2 regions of the Methylobacter sp. sgz302048 genome follow, and region 1 is predicted to be linked to the other one. Evidence: predicted binding sites of a transcription regulator. Region 1 holds the regulator's gene; the other holds the start of a gene.

Region 1 (7,295 bases):
CCGTAAGGACTCACCCCGTTATAAAAAACAAAATTCTGCTTATTTTACGAGATTATAGCGTTTTGGTCATTAACAATTTTTCAGACCTAAGACATCCTGCATGTCATAAAGACCGGTTTGTTTATCTTTCAACCAAACTGCCGCCCTGACTGCACCATTGGCAAAAGTCATGCGGCTTGTGGCTTTGTGCGTGATTTCCACGCGTTCGCCTTCGTCGGCAAACATAACCGTATGCTCTCCAACGATATCGCCGGCACGGATAGTCGAAAAGCCGATGGTTTTTCGGTCCCGCTCGCCGGTATTGCCTTCACGGCCATAAATCGCACAGTCTTTCAAATCCCGGCCTAGCGCAGCCGCAACTACCTCGCCCATGCGCAAGGCAGTGCCTGACGGCGCATCGATCTTATGCCGATGATGGGCCTCAATGACTTCAATATCGGTATAATCACCCATGACCTTGGCGGCCATTTCCAACAATTTGAGCGACAGATTGACACCGACGCTCATATTGGGCGCCAGCACTATCGCCACTTCTTTGGCAGCCTCTGCAATCCGGGCTTTTTGCACATCACTGTACCCCGTAGTTCCGATTACGATTTTTTTGCCGGCCTGGCGGCAAATATCGATATATTCCATGGAAGCATCTGGACGAGTAAAATCGATCAGCACGTCAAACTGGTCAACAACAGACGCCAGATTATCGACGACTTTAACGCCGACAGCGCTAATACCCGCCAATTCGCCGGCATCCTTTCCCACTGCAAGACTCTCAGGCCGAGAGACTGCCGCAGAAAGTTCAGCCTTGTCGGCCAATGCCGCCGCCTTGATCAGACAAAGCCCCATCCGTCCTGTTGCGCCTACTATAGCAATACGAATCATGGTGCTTATCCTGTCAATTTATCAAAAAAGCTTTTTACACCGTCGGTCCATGAGTGTTCCTGAGGACTATGATGCTTGCCACCACCTGACAGGGAATCACCCAACTGTTGAATCAGCTCTTTCTGCTCTTTGGTCAGATGAACCGGGGTTTCAATCTGCACCCGGCACAACAAATCGCCGATAGCGCCGCCGCGTACCGGCTTGACGCCTTTGCCGCGCAATCTGAATAATTTTCCGGTTTGCGTTTCGGCAGGAATTTTGAGCATCACTTTGCCATCGAGCGTCGGCACCTCTATCTCGCCCCCCAGACAGGCCGTAGGAAAGCTGATCGGCACTTCGCAGTAAAGATTGGCGCCATCCCGTGTGAAAATCTCATGTTCTTTCACCTGAACCTGCACATACAGATCACCGGCCGGCCCGCCGCGCTCTCCGGCCTCGCCTTCTCCAGCCAAACGAATACGATCGCCGGTATCGACCCCAGCAGGCACCTTGACGGACAAGGTTTTGGTTTCCTGAACCCGCCCCTGGCCATAACATTTGCCGCAAGGATCCTTAATTTGCTTGCCTGTACCGCGGCAAGTCGGACAGGTCTGTTGAACGGAGAAGAAGCCCTGCTGCATTCTGACCTGCCCATGACCATGACAGGTCGAGCAGATAACCGGACTGGAACCCTTCTTGGCGCCCGAACCGCTACATTCACTGCAAACCACCAGTACCGGCACCCGAATTTTAGCTTCGGTTCCGGCGACAGCTTCTTCCAGCGTCAATTCGAGGTTATAACGCAGGTCCGCACCGCGCTGCACAGAACTGCGCGCCCTTCCACCACCGCCAAAAATATCGCCAAACACATCACCGAAAATATCGCTGAAGCTTTCGGCGCCAAAACCACCGCGCCCACCGCCCATGGATGGATCAACGCCGGCATGACCGAATTGATCATAAGCGGAGCGTTTTTTAGGATCCGATAAAACTTCGTAAGCTTCCTTAATCTGCTTGAATTTCGCTTCAGCCTCAGCCTGATTGTCTTTGTTTCTATCAGGATGATACTTCATCGCCAAGCGGCGATAGCTTTTCTTAATCTCTGCATCACTGGCGTTTCTTTCTACACCGAGAAGCTTATAAAAGTCTTCTTTTGCCATGTTCCAATCGTTAGTTTCGTCTTGCTTCGCTTAAATCCATTCCCGAGGACTTACTCAGGAGTGCAAGCATTGCCATAAAGTTATCAGGAACCGCGCCGTTAAAGGCGCGGCATGAACTATGTTTTAATTACTTTTTGTCGTCCTTGACTTCTTCAAACTCGGCATCAACAACGCCTTCATCAGCGGCATGCTCAGAAGCGCCCGCGCCAGCAGACTCGCCGCCTGCAGCGCCGGCTTTCTGAGCATAAACGCGCTCAGCCAGTTTGCCAGACAATTCTGTCAAGGCATTGGTTTTCGCTTCGATCTCAGCTTTGTCATCGCCTTTAACGGCGTCTTTCAGCGCATTGACCGCATTCTCGATCGCGCTTCTTTCATCGGCACCGACCTGATCACCCAGCTCTTTCAGCGACTTCTCCGTAGCATGGATCATACCATCGGCATGATTGCGCGCCGCCACCAGTTCCGCCAGTTTGCGGTCTTCATCAGCATGAGCCTCAGCATCTTTGATCATGCGTTGAACTTCTTCATCTGATAAACCGCTGGACGCTTTAATGACAATAGATTGTTTTTTACCGGTTGCCTTATCTTTGGCCGATACATTCAGAATACCGTTGGCATCGATATCGAATGCCACCTCGATCTGCGGAATGCCGCGTGGAGCAGGCGGAATGTCAGACAGATCAAAACGTCCCAATGATTTATTGGCAGATGCCATCTCACGCTCACCCTGCAACACATGAACCGTTACCGCAGTCTGGTTGTCATCGGCCGTAGAGAAAACCTGTGAAGCATTGGTTGGAATCGTGGTATTTTTCTCGATCAGCTTGGTCATAACGCCGCCCATGGTTTCGATACCCAAAGACAACGGAATAACGTCCAGCAACAGCACGTCTTTGACTTCGCCACCCAGAACACCGGCCTGAATCGCCGCACCCAAAGCCACCGCTTCATCCGGGTTAACGTCTTTGCGCGGCTCTTTACCGAAAATGTTTTTTACCATTTCCTGTACTTTCGGCATACGGGTTTGACCGCCCACCAGGATCACGTCATCAATTTCGGATGCAGACAAGCCGGCGTCTTTAAGCGCTATTTCGCAAGGACCTTTCGTGCGATTGATCAACTCTTCAACCAGCGATTCCAGTTTTGCGCGGGTCAGTTTAACGTTTAAATGTTTAGGACCTGTTGCATCAGCAGTGATGTAAGGCAGGTTAACATCGGTTTGCTGGGCTGAAGACAGCTCGATCTTGGCTTTTTCCGCCGCTTCTTTCAAACGTTGTAGCGCCAAAGGATCATTATGCAGGTCAACGCCGCTTTCTTTCTTGAATTCTGACGCCAGATATTCAATGACTCTCAAGTCGAAATCTTCGCCGCCGAGGAAAGTGTCACCGTTAGTCGACAATACCTCAAACTGATGCTCGCCTTCTATCTCGGCAATTTCGATGATGGAAATATCGAATGTACCGCCACCGAGGTCATATACGGCAATTTTGGTATCGCCTTTAGGCTTGTCCATACCGAAAGCCAGTGCCGAGGCAGTCGGCTCGTTGATGATACGCTTTACATCCAGCCCGGCAATACGGCCGGCATCTTTAGTCGCCTGACGTTGTGAATCGTTAAAGTAAGCAGGCACCGTGATAACGGCTTCGGTGACTTCTTCGCCCAGATAAGCCTCGGCGTCTTTTTTCAGTTTCATCAAAACACGTGCTGAAACTTCAGGCGCCGCCATTTTCTTGCCGTGCACCTCAACCCAGGCATCGCCGTTTTCAGCTTCGACAATTTTATAAGGCACCATTTTGATGTCTTTTTGCACGACATCATCTTTGAAACGGCGACCGATCAGACGCTTGATGGCAAACAGCGTATTTTTAGGATTGGTTACGGCCTGACGTTTAGCCGATTGACCCACCAATACTTCGTCATCACTGGTAAAAGCGATAATTGACGGTGTCGTGCGAGCGCCTTCGCTGTTCTCGATCACTCTCGCTACGCCGTTTTCTAAAACCGCAACGCAAGAGTTTGTAGTTCCTAAGTCAATTCCAATTATTTTAGCCATTGAAGTCTCCAGACTTGAATATGTAAATGTTAAAAGTTGTTCTTAATATGGGGATTGTTTTATCTTCTTCAAGCCTGTTTATTATTGCTTGGTGTATCTTCTGCCGGTTTTTCGGAGGCTTTGGCAACCACGACCATGGCAGGGCGCAACAAACGTCCGTTCAGTAAATAGCCTTTTTGAAAAACATTGACCACGGTATTAGGCTCGACGCCCTCTACGACCTGCATGGCCATAGCTTGATGGTGCTCGGGATTAAAAGGCTGGCCGACCGGATCAATCGTTTCAATGTTAAATTTAGCGAATACCGATTCGAATTGTTTGATCGTCAATTCGCTGCCAACGCGAAACTTCTCCACTTCAGGGCTATCGCCAGTCGCTGCCTGTAATCCTAATGTCAGACTGTCCAATACCGGCAGCAACTCTTTGGCAAACCCTTCCAACGCAAATTTATGCGCGCTCTCCAGATCTTTCTGCGTCCTTCTCTTCAGGTTTTCCATCTCCGCTTGGGCACGAACTGCCTTATCCCAGTTTTCCTGGGCTTTCTGCTCGGCCTGCGTCAATTGCTGCTTCAGTTCTTCAAGAGTTGGCTCTTGCAACAACTGCTCTTCGCTGACAACTTCACCAACTGGCTCTTCGTTTTTAGCCTCGGTTTCAACCTGAGATTCAGGCACTTCCTGATCATTACTCATTCGCTATAGCTCCTCAAAATATAAAAATGGGTTATCGCGCCTAATCGCACGAAAGAAAAACAGATGCCAGTTATGATGGGGACGATGATTTTGGATTCAAGGCGGCGCCTAATAATTTTGCCGTAATATCGACATAGGGGATAACTTTCTCATAAGCCATGCGTGTCGGCCCGATGACGCCCAGCACACCCACCACCTCATCACTAATCGAATAAGATGATGTAACCAGGCTGCAGTGATCGAATGCCTGATAGCCGGATTCTTCGCCGATAAAAATCTGCACGCCTTCTGCATTCATACATTGATCCAGCAAATGAATCACATCCTGTTTTTGACTGAATGCTTCAAATAATTTTTTCAGCCGGTCCATATCCGCCAACTCTGAGAAACCCATTAAATTGGTTTCGCCGGTCAGCACGTAATCTTCTTTTTCACTGTCCTGCTCGAAAGTCAGCTGCGCCATTTTGATCGCATCAAGCATACCCTGATTCATGCGCGCCTGATCTTCCTTCAATTCTTCAAAAACCGCTTGCCGCACTGAAACCAGACTGCGGCCGCAATAAATTGAATTCAGATAATTGGCCGCCTGCTGCAATTCAGCAGCGCTAAACGCCTTCGCGGTATGAATGATTTTGTTATGGACTTCCTGCTCATTGGTAACAAAAATCACCAATACACGCGTATTGGATAAAGGCAAAAATTCAATATGCCGAAGGCAGAGCATTTCCCGCCTAGGCAAAGTCACGACCCCGGCCATACGGGTCAATTCCGACAGCAGACGAGAGGCGACGCCGATAACATCACCATTATTATCAGTGACTGATAAACCCTGCTGCAATCGAGCCAATTCTTCCGATTTCAAGGGCTTGACTGTCAACAGGCTGTCTACGAACAAGCGATAACCGCTGACTGTGGGGACGCGTCCAGCCGAGGTATGCGGCGAATGCACCAGCCCCAACTCTTCAAGATCGGCCATAACGTTGCGGATGGTTGCCGGACTCAAGTTTAAGCCCGAGTCTTTTGATAAAACCCTTGAGCCCACCGGCTGACCGTCACTGATATAACGCTCAACCAGCGTTTTCAGCAATTGCAGCGACCTTTCGTTTAAAACTTGACCAGTACTCACATCAACCTCTAAAAGATCATAATTAGCACTCCACCCAAGCGAGTGCCAGCGCCGCAAAATATCAGCTCAACGGTTTGTTGTCAATAAAACCCTTTTTCTTAAAACTGTCTATTAAAAGAAGGTCTTTCGCCATCCCTCATGAGAACCCCAAACATCTTCTGCCAGCAAAACTGGTTGGTTTACTGAGGTTTTTGTATAATTCAATTCATTTTGACTTGTATCCGGCAATGCAGAGCCCTTTCAAAACCATTGGCCTCATAGGCAAACCCAGTGACCCCAGCATTGCTGAGCCCCTGTCAATTCTTTATGATTTTTTAAAAAGCCGGCAATTCACTGTCCTGATTGCCAAGGACAGCGCCCGGTTTATTCGTAACCAGCCCGAATCCCGCCCTATGGACAAACTAGGCCAATATTGCGATCTGGTTATCGCGGTTGGCGGCGATGGTACTTTTTTGACCGCCGCACGGGCCATTGCCGAATATGATATTCCTTTGATTGGCATCAATCTGGGGCGTCTCGGTTTTCTGGTCGACATATCGCCCAACGAACTGCCGGAGAGATTGCACCGCATGCTCCAGGGCCACTATATTGAAGAAAAACGCTGCTTATTGCGGACCAAAATCGTCCGTGACGAACAGGTCATTCACGAAGAAACAGCCGTCAATGAAGTGGTGATTCATCGCTGGGTGACGCCCAGCATGATTGAAATCGTTACCAAGATTGACGGCGTCTTTCTCAATTCTCAACGCTCCGACGGCTTGATTGTTTCCACGCCCACCGGTTCGACCGCCTACTCCCTGTCCGCAGGGGGCCCGATTCTGCATCCGTCGTTAAATGCGCTGGTATTGGTGCCGCTCAACCCCCATACCCTGACCAATCGCCCGATCGTCATCGATGATTCCGCTGAAATTGAAATCAGCTTCTGCCAGACCAAGCAAATCAATGCCCTGGTCACCTGCGATCAAATTGAAATTCCGGCCGTGCTGATCAGCGATAAAATTTTGATCAAAAAAGATCCGAAACCGATTAGAATTCTGCACCCCGAAGACCATGACTTCTTTCAGATACTGCGGGGCAAATTAAACTGGAGCAGTGGTTATCATATTTAATCCTTATGCTATTGAACCTTAACATCATCGACCTCGCCGTTGTCAAATCGCTGGACCTGGACCTTGAAAAAGGCATGTCCGTGCTTACCGGCGAGACAGGAGCCGGCAAATCCATACTGTTGACCGCATTGGGGCTTGCCCTGGGTGACCGGGCCGACTCAGGCTATGTGCGCCCCGAAGCCAAACGCGCCGAAATCAACCTGGAATTTGATCTGGCCGATGCGCCGGAGGCCCAGCGCTGGCTGAAAGAAAACGATCTCGATGACGACCACCATTGCCTTATCCGGCGCATAGTCAACC
Region 2 (7,295 bases), 1.3 Mb from region 1:
AGACGATTCATCACCGGCGTTGGCAACGATTTGACGTAATGGCTCTTCCATTGCACGACGCAGAATGTTAATGCCAACGTCCTGATCGTGGTTGACGCCTTTCAGACCTTCCAGAGCTTTCAATGCGCGAACCAGAGCGGTACCGCCGCCTGCAACGACGCCTTCTTCAACCGCTGCACGGGTAGAGTGCAGCGCGTCTTCAACGCGTGCTTTTTTCTCTTTCATCTCAACTTCGGTCGCCGCACCGACTTTGATAACAGCAACGCCGCCGGCTAATTTAGCCAGACGCTCTTGCAATTTTTCTCTATCATAATCGGAAGTGGCTTCTTCAGCTTGTTTGCGGATTTGCGCAATTCGGCCTTTGATGCTTTCTTCAGAACCCGCGCCATCAATAACCGTGGTGTTTTCTTTGCCGACTTGTACTTTTTTAGCAGTGCCTAACAAGTCGAGTTCCGCTTTTTCCAGAGACAGACCGACTTCTTCAGAAATCACAGTACCACCTGTCAGAACAGCGATATCTTCCAGCATGGCTTTACGACGATCACCGAAGCCTGGCGCTTTAACCGCAGCAACTTTAACGATGCCACGAATCGTGTTGACCACCAGAGTCGCCAACGCTTCGCCTTCCACATCTTCAGCGATGATCAATAATGGACGGCCGGATTTCGCAACGCCTTCCAGTACCGGTAACATGTCGCGGATGTTGGAGATTTTTTTGTCGTACAGCAGGATGAACGGATTGTCCAATTCAGCGCTCATGCTGTCCTGGTTGTTGATGAAGTAAGGAGACAGGTAACCGCGGTCGAACTGCATGCCTTCTACGACATCCAGCTGGTTGTCCAGACCTGAACCTTCTTCAACAGTGATTACGCCTTCTTTGCCGACTTTTTCCATCGCTTCGGCAATGATTTGGCCAACGGACTCGTCAGAGTTTGCAGAGATAGTGCCCACTTGCGCAATGGCTTTGTTATCTGTGCAAGGCGCAGCTGAAGCTACAATAGACTCAACGGCTTTAGATACAGCCAAATCAATACCGCGTTTCAGATCCATTGGATTCATGCCGGCGGCAACAGCTTTCAGACCTTCATTAACGATAGCTTGGGCCAATACAGTCGCAGTGGTTGTACCGTCGCCGGCTACATCGGAAGTTTTTGAAGCTACTTCCTTAACCATTTGCGCGCCCATGTTTTCGAATTTGTCTTTCAATTCGATTTCTTTTGCAACCGATACACCGTCTTTAGTAATGGTCGGTGCGCCGAAGCTTTTGTCCAATACCGCATTGCGGCCTTTAGGGCCCAATGTTACTTTTACTGCGTTTGCTAAAATGTTAACGCCTCGCACCATGCGGCTACGCGCGTCATCGCCAAATAATACGTCTTTTGCTGCCATTTTTATTCCTTAATTTGTTATGTTAAAAATGATTGTGATTAATAAGACTCAGGCTTAACCTAAAACGCCCATGATGTCTTCTTCACGCATAACGATAAGTTCTTCACCGTCAACTTTAACTTCGTTGCCGGCATATTTGCCAAACAGTACTTTATCGCCGACTTTAACATCCAATGGACGAACATCGCCGTTATCCAGCACTTTACCGTTACCTACGGCCAAAACCACGCCTTGGCTTGGTTTTTCTGCCGCAGAGCCAGGCAGAACAATACCACCTGCGGTGGTTGTTTCCTCTTCAACACGTTTAACAATCACTCTATCGTGTAACGGACGTATTTTCATTAATGTCTCCTAACAGTTAAATATAAAAGGTTAATCCAGTTGTTAGCACTCTCTGGCAATGAGTGCTAATAATAATCAGCTTTTGCAGACTGTCAAGTTCTTTGGCATCATCTCTTATCCTTATACGGAAACCACACGACTAATGAATGACAACCAACTATTACGCTATAGCCGTCAAATCATGCTGCCTCAAATTGATATTGAGGGGCAGCAAAAACTCCTGGAAGCCAGGATACTGATTATTGGCGCCGGAGGACTTGGATCTCCCGCATCAATCTATCTTGCCGCTGCCGGTGTCGGTAGCATTACGATTTATGATGATGACGAAGTAGACTTGTCCAACTTACAAAGGCAAATTGCTCATCACACCAACGATATAGGGATTGATAAAGTAATTTCAACCCAGCGGACACTTAAAAATCTAAATCCGGAAATAAACGTGCAGGCTATTAAAGAGCGGCTGGAAGGCGAGCAGCTTGAAACGGCTGTGGCATCGGCCGATGTAGTACTGGATTGCTCTGATAATTTCTCAACGCGTTTTGCCATTAACAACGCCTGCGTCAAACACAAAACCCCGCTGGTATCAGGTGCAGCCATACGCTTTGAAGGCCAAGTAGCCGTATTTACGCCGGGCAAGAATGACAGTCCTTGCTACAACTGTCTGTATCGTAACGATGGCGAGGAGCAACAGACCTGCTCAACCAATGGCGTGATAGCGCCTATTACGGGCATTATCGGCAGCATTCAAGCACTGGAAGCCATGAAGCTGATTATGAATATCGGGGAAACGCTGACCGGCCGGTTACTGTTGGTCGACGGCTATACAATGGAATTCAACACCATGAAATTGCGAAAAAACCCTAGCTGCCCGACCTGCAGTGCTGTTTGAATTTATATTTATGGCTGGAGAAGAACTTTCCGGACCTCCAGGAGCATCCGGAAAGTCCAAAATGAAATATTACTTTTTGCTAAACAACCCCTTCGCTAAACTAATTGCTTTCTCCGCTAGATCATTTATCACAGACGGGCTGTCGCCATGCGGCTCGGTTTCACCGAAAGGCTTGGCGTTTTTCTGCGAAAACTTGTAAATGAAATAACCCAATGGCGCAAACGAAAACGCCGCAAGAATGAACATGCCCAAAAACAGCACAATGACTCCACTCATAACACCTCCTCATGATTTTATCAATATCTATTATTATTTTTAGGTGAAATTGGATAATACTCTCTTACAAGAAAAAAAACACCCCGAACAAATCAATTAAAAATCTGACGAATTTAATTGTTTTTTATCGGTTTCAATCAATGATTGAATTCCGTAGGAGACAAACGCCTCCCGCCAAAAGTTGCGTAAAAAAACGGTTCATCGTATACTTCGGGCCAGCTTACTTGATCAAGCTAGCCTATAACATAAAAAACTTCTGGAGGTTAATACGATGAAATGGGAAACACCAAGTTACACAGACCTGCGTTTCGGTTTCGAAGTAACAATGTATATCTATAACCGTTAATCCATTCGGTTCAGAGTAAAAAGGGGCTCCGCATGAGCCCCTTTTTTTTGCCTGCTTGTCTTTATTCCCGTATCATTCATTTCTTCACAGCTTTTTTCAAATACCGTCCAAACTATGAAAATCAGAGTTTTAGGTTCAGGCGCTGGTGGCGGTTTTCCTCAATGGAACTGCAATTGCCATAATTGCCACCGCTTGCGCCACAATCAAATGAACGGCAAAGCCCGCACCCAATCATCCATTGCCGTAAGCACCGATAGCAGAAACTGGCTACTGTTCAATACCTCGCCCGATATTCGCGCGCAATTGGAAGCCTTCCCTGCCATCCAGCCTAAAGAAGGCATCCGCGATACCGGCATCAAAGCCATTATGCTGATCGACAGCCAGATTGATCACACCACTGGCCTGCTCATGCTTAGAGAAGGCAAGCCGCTAGAAGTCTATTGTACCGATATGGTCAAACAGGACCTGACCACGGGCTTTCCTTTGTTCAACATGCTGGCTGATTACTGCACCGTCAATCATCACCCTGTCCCTGTTGATGGCAGCAGCTTCACCATTCCGGGCATTGATGACTTACGCTTTTACACCCAGGCTTTAAAAAGCAAAGCGCCCCCTTACTCGCCGCATCGGCATGACCCGCACGAAGGTGACAATATTGGCGTTATTGTCGAGCAGATCTCCACTGGCAAAAAATTATTTTATTCTCCAGGCTTGGGCGAAATCGAACCGCATGTCATGGCCGCCATGCAAGCTGCAGACTGCCTGATGGTGGACGGCACATTCTGGACAGAGGACGAAATGTGCACGCAAAATATCAGCCTTAAAAAAGCGCGTGAAATCGGCCACTTGCCTCAATCCGGCCCGGGCGGCATGATAGAAGTGTTAAGCGGCGTCAAAAAAGCCCGCAAAATATTGATCCATATCAACAACACGAATCCGATACTGGACGAAGATTCCGAGCCTCGCAAAATGCTCGATGCGGCCGGCATTGAGGTCGCTTACGACGGATTAGAAATTGATTTATAGAAGGTACATTATGAGCTGCTCTGACAACCAAGCGTGGACCAAAGAAGAGTTTGAAGCCCAACTGCGGGGCATGGAAAGGTATTACCACATTCATCACCCTTATCACACCCTGATGAATGAAGGCAAACTCACTAAAGAACAACTGCAAGGCTGGGTTGCCAACCGTTATTATTACCAGGTCTGCATTCCTATTAAAGACGCCAATATTTTAGCAAACTGCCCGGACCGCGAGACACGCGCACTCTGGGTTCAGCGCATTCTGGACCATGACGGCCACCCTGGCGATCCAGGCGGCATCGAGGCTTGGATACAACTGGGCATAGCGGTCGGCTTGTCGCGCGAAGAAATCACTTCACAAAAATATGTCCTGCCAGGCGTGCGTTTTGCTGTCGATGCCTATGTGAACTTTGCACGCAGAGCTGAATGGCATGAAGCGGCCAGCTCATCGCTGACTGAGCTGTTTGCGCCCAAAATTCATCAGCAACGCCTCGACAACTGGCCTGAGCATTATCCCTGGGTAGAAAAAGAAGGTTATACCTATTTCCGCAAGCGCCTGACAGAAGCGCGGCGCGATGTCGAGCATGGTTTGGCAATCACGTTGGACTGGTATAAAACCCGCGAGCAACAAGAACGCATGATCCAAATCCTGAAGTTTAAACTGGATGTGCTCTGGACCATGGCCGATGCGATGTATATGGCCTACATTAATAATATGCCGCCATACTATAATATTGAAGCATAAGAGCTATTAACTTATTTTCACCGCAGAAGCACAGAAAAAGCACTTAATGTTGAAAATTCTGTGTCCTCTGCGGCTTTTCAGGGTAATGACGAGATAATTTCCCATTCTCCTTCTCATGACCCACCACTACCGAACGATCATAATGACTATCAATCCCGATCTCCCTTTCAAGTTTTCACCCCTGCACCGTCTGCAATGGGAAGAAGCCCAGCAGAAAGATGTTATTCTCTATCCGGAAGGCATGGTGGAACTTAACCAGAGTTCTGCGGAAATACTGAAATTGTGCGACGGCACGCGCAATCTCACCCAAATCGTAGCCGAACTGGAACAGAAATTCGCCACGACGGGTCTTACCAAAGATATCACTACTTTTCTGGAAATCGCTTTAAAAAATGGCTGGATTCAACAAAACTAAGATTACGCCGCCCCGCTGGCTGCTGGCGGAACTCACTTATGCCTGTCCGCTACAATGCCCTTACTGCTCCAATCCGATCGACTACGCGAAGCATCAGTCCGAACTGGCGACGGAAGACTGGAAACGCGTACTGACGCAGGCTCGCAAAATGGGCGCGGTGCAACTGGGCTTTTCGGGCGGCGAACCGCTGACTCGCAAAGACCTTACCGAACTGGTCAGGCATGCGCGGGAACTGGGCTATTATTCCAACTTGATCACTTCCGGCTACGGATTGTCCGAAGAAAAAATCATCCAGCTTAAGGAAGCGGGGCTCGATCATATCCAGGTCAGCATTCAAGCCAGTACGCAGGAATTGAGCGACCATCTGGCCGGCACGGAGTCCTATCAGCATAAAAAAGAAGTTGCGCGCCTGGTCAAGAAACACGGCTATCCAATGGTGCTGTGCGTGGTCATCCATCGAGAAAATATCCATCAAATGCCACAAATACTGGAGATGGCTGAAGAGCTCGGCGCTGACTACCTGGAACTGGCCAATACACAGTATTACGGCTGGGCCCATGTCAACCGTGACTTACTGTTGCCTACCAAAGAACAATTCGAGCAGGCCGAACAAATCGCCCAGGCTTTTAAAGAAAAAGTCGCCGGCAAAATGAAAATCTACTATGTGGTACCGGATTTTTACGAAGATCGCCCCAAAGCCTGCATGAACGGCTGGGGCACGACATTCCTGACGATCGCCCCGGATGGCGTCGCGCTGCCTTGCCACTCTGCGCGCGAACTGCCGGGCCTTGATTGCCCTAATGTCAAAGAATACAGCATCGAGCAGATCTGGAACGAATCGAAAGCGTTCAATTTCTTCCGCGGCTTTGAATGGATGAAAGAACCCTGCCGCAGCTGCGATGAGAAGGAAAAAGACTTCGGCGGCTGTCGCTGTCAGGCCTATCTGTTATCGGGCGACATGTACAATGCCGATCCGGTCTGCAGCAAATCGCCAGACCATGCCGTCATTCAACAGGCAATCGATTCGGCCAGAGCCAGCACCTTATCCGCTGATGAGAAACCGCTGATTTTCCGTAACAGCAAAAACTCACGGATCTTGTCATAAAAAACTGCACATTGTAGGGCCGAATTCGCCTGGAGCGCCTACTGTTGGCATTCGGCCCCAAACAAACTGCCAGCCTGCATTAAAGCTACAGCCCCTGCCAGGGCTCATACAATCCTTCCACATTGACGCCGAACATATCCAGGACCCGGCCCACGGCTTCATCAACCATCGCCGCCAGCGAGTCCGTTTTGCTATAAAAAGCCGGCATCGGCGGAAAGATAATGCCGCCCATTTCAGTCACAACAGCCATATTGCGAATATGCACCAGATTCAGCGGCGTCTCCCTGGGCATGACCACAAGCCGCCGTCGTTCTTTTAATACCACATCGGCCCCGCGCGAGATCAGGTTGTCGCCGAAACCATGCGCGACCGCAGCCAGCGTTTTCATCGAACAGGGCGCAATAACCATGCCTTCCGTTTTAAAGCCGCCGCTGGCGATACTGGCGGCAATATCATCGATGCCATGCGTCACATCGGCCAGCTCATACAATTCCGATCGCCCCATATCCAGCTCGTGTTTCAGATTCACGAGACCGGCTGATGAAATCACCAGATGCGTTTCCCAGTCGTCCTGCCGCTGCAGCACCTGCAGCATTCTTACACCATAGATCGCGCCGGTAGCGCCGGTCATGGCGATAATCAAACGTTTTTTATTCATGTCTGTTCAGTTTAAAGACCTGCTTCTCAGCAAACTTATTGGTCGCGGAAACCAGCGCATCGATCATTTCTTCGCCCTGAGCGACATGCCCGGCATTGGGCAGAACG

Evidence for each region. The regulator HrcA, encoded in region 1, represses chaperone genes, less so after heat shock. The targets are predictions, from matches to a motif close to TNTTAGCACTCNNNNNNNNNGAGTGCTAANA.
Region 2: groES (co-chaperone GroES) is a predicted target of HrcA. The motif match lies at 1,772-1,802, and genes of this name have one in related genera.

The regions. Positions count from the first base shown of each region.
Region 1 covers NZ_CP197401.1:1,696,338-1,703,632, reverse strand. The annotation lists gene dapB (4-hydroxy-tetrahydrodipicolinate reductase) at 70-879, opposite strand; gene dnaJ (molecular chaperone DnaJ) at 885-2,018, opposite strand; gene dnaK (molecular chaperone DnaK) at 2,146-4,071, opposite strand; gene grpE (nucleotide exchange factor GrpE) at 4,140-4,760, opposite strand; gene hrcA (heat-inducible transcriptional repressor HrcA) at 4,831-5,886, opposite strand; gene ACTNE6_RS07990 (NAD(+) kinase) at 6,114-6,995, shown strand; gene recN (DNA repair protein RecN) at 7,001-7,295, shown strand, end outside.
Region 2 covers NZ_CP197401.1:423,267-430,561, reverse strand. The annotation lists gene groL (chaperonin GroEL) at 1-1,389, opposite strand, end outside; gene groES (co-chaperone GroES) at 1,444-1,731, opposite strand; gene ACTNE6_RS02075 (HesA/MoeB/ThiF family protein) at 1,874-2,620, shown strand; gene ACTNE6_RS02070 (hypothetical protein) at 2,690-2,896, opposite strand; gene pqqA (pyrroloquinoline quinone precursor peptide PqqA) at 3,168-3,242, shown strand; gene pqqB (pyrroloquinoline quinone biosynthesis protein PqqB) at 3,357-4,268, shown strand; gene pqqC (pyrroloquinoline-quinone synthase PqqC) at 4,279-5,010, shown strand; gene pqqD (pyrroloquinoline quinone biosynthesis peptide chaperone PqqD) at 5,153-5,425, shown strand; gene pqqE (pyrroloquinoline quinone biosynthesis protein PqqE) at 5,403-6,530, shown strand; gene ACTNE6_RS02040 (UbiX family flavin prenyltransferase) at 6,616-7,188, opposite strand; gene pip (prolyl aminopeptidase) at 7,181-7,295, opposite strand, start outside.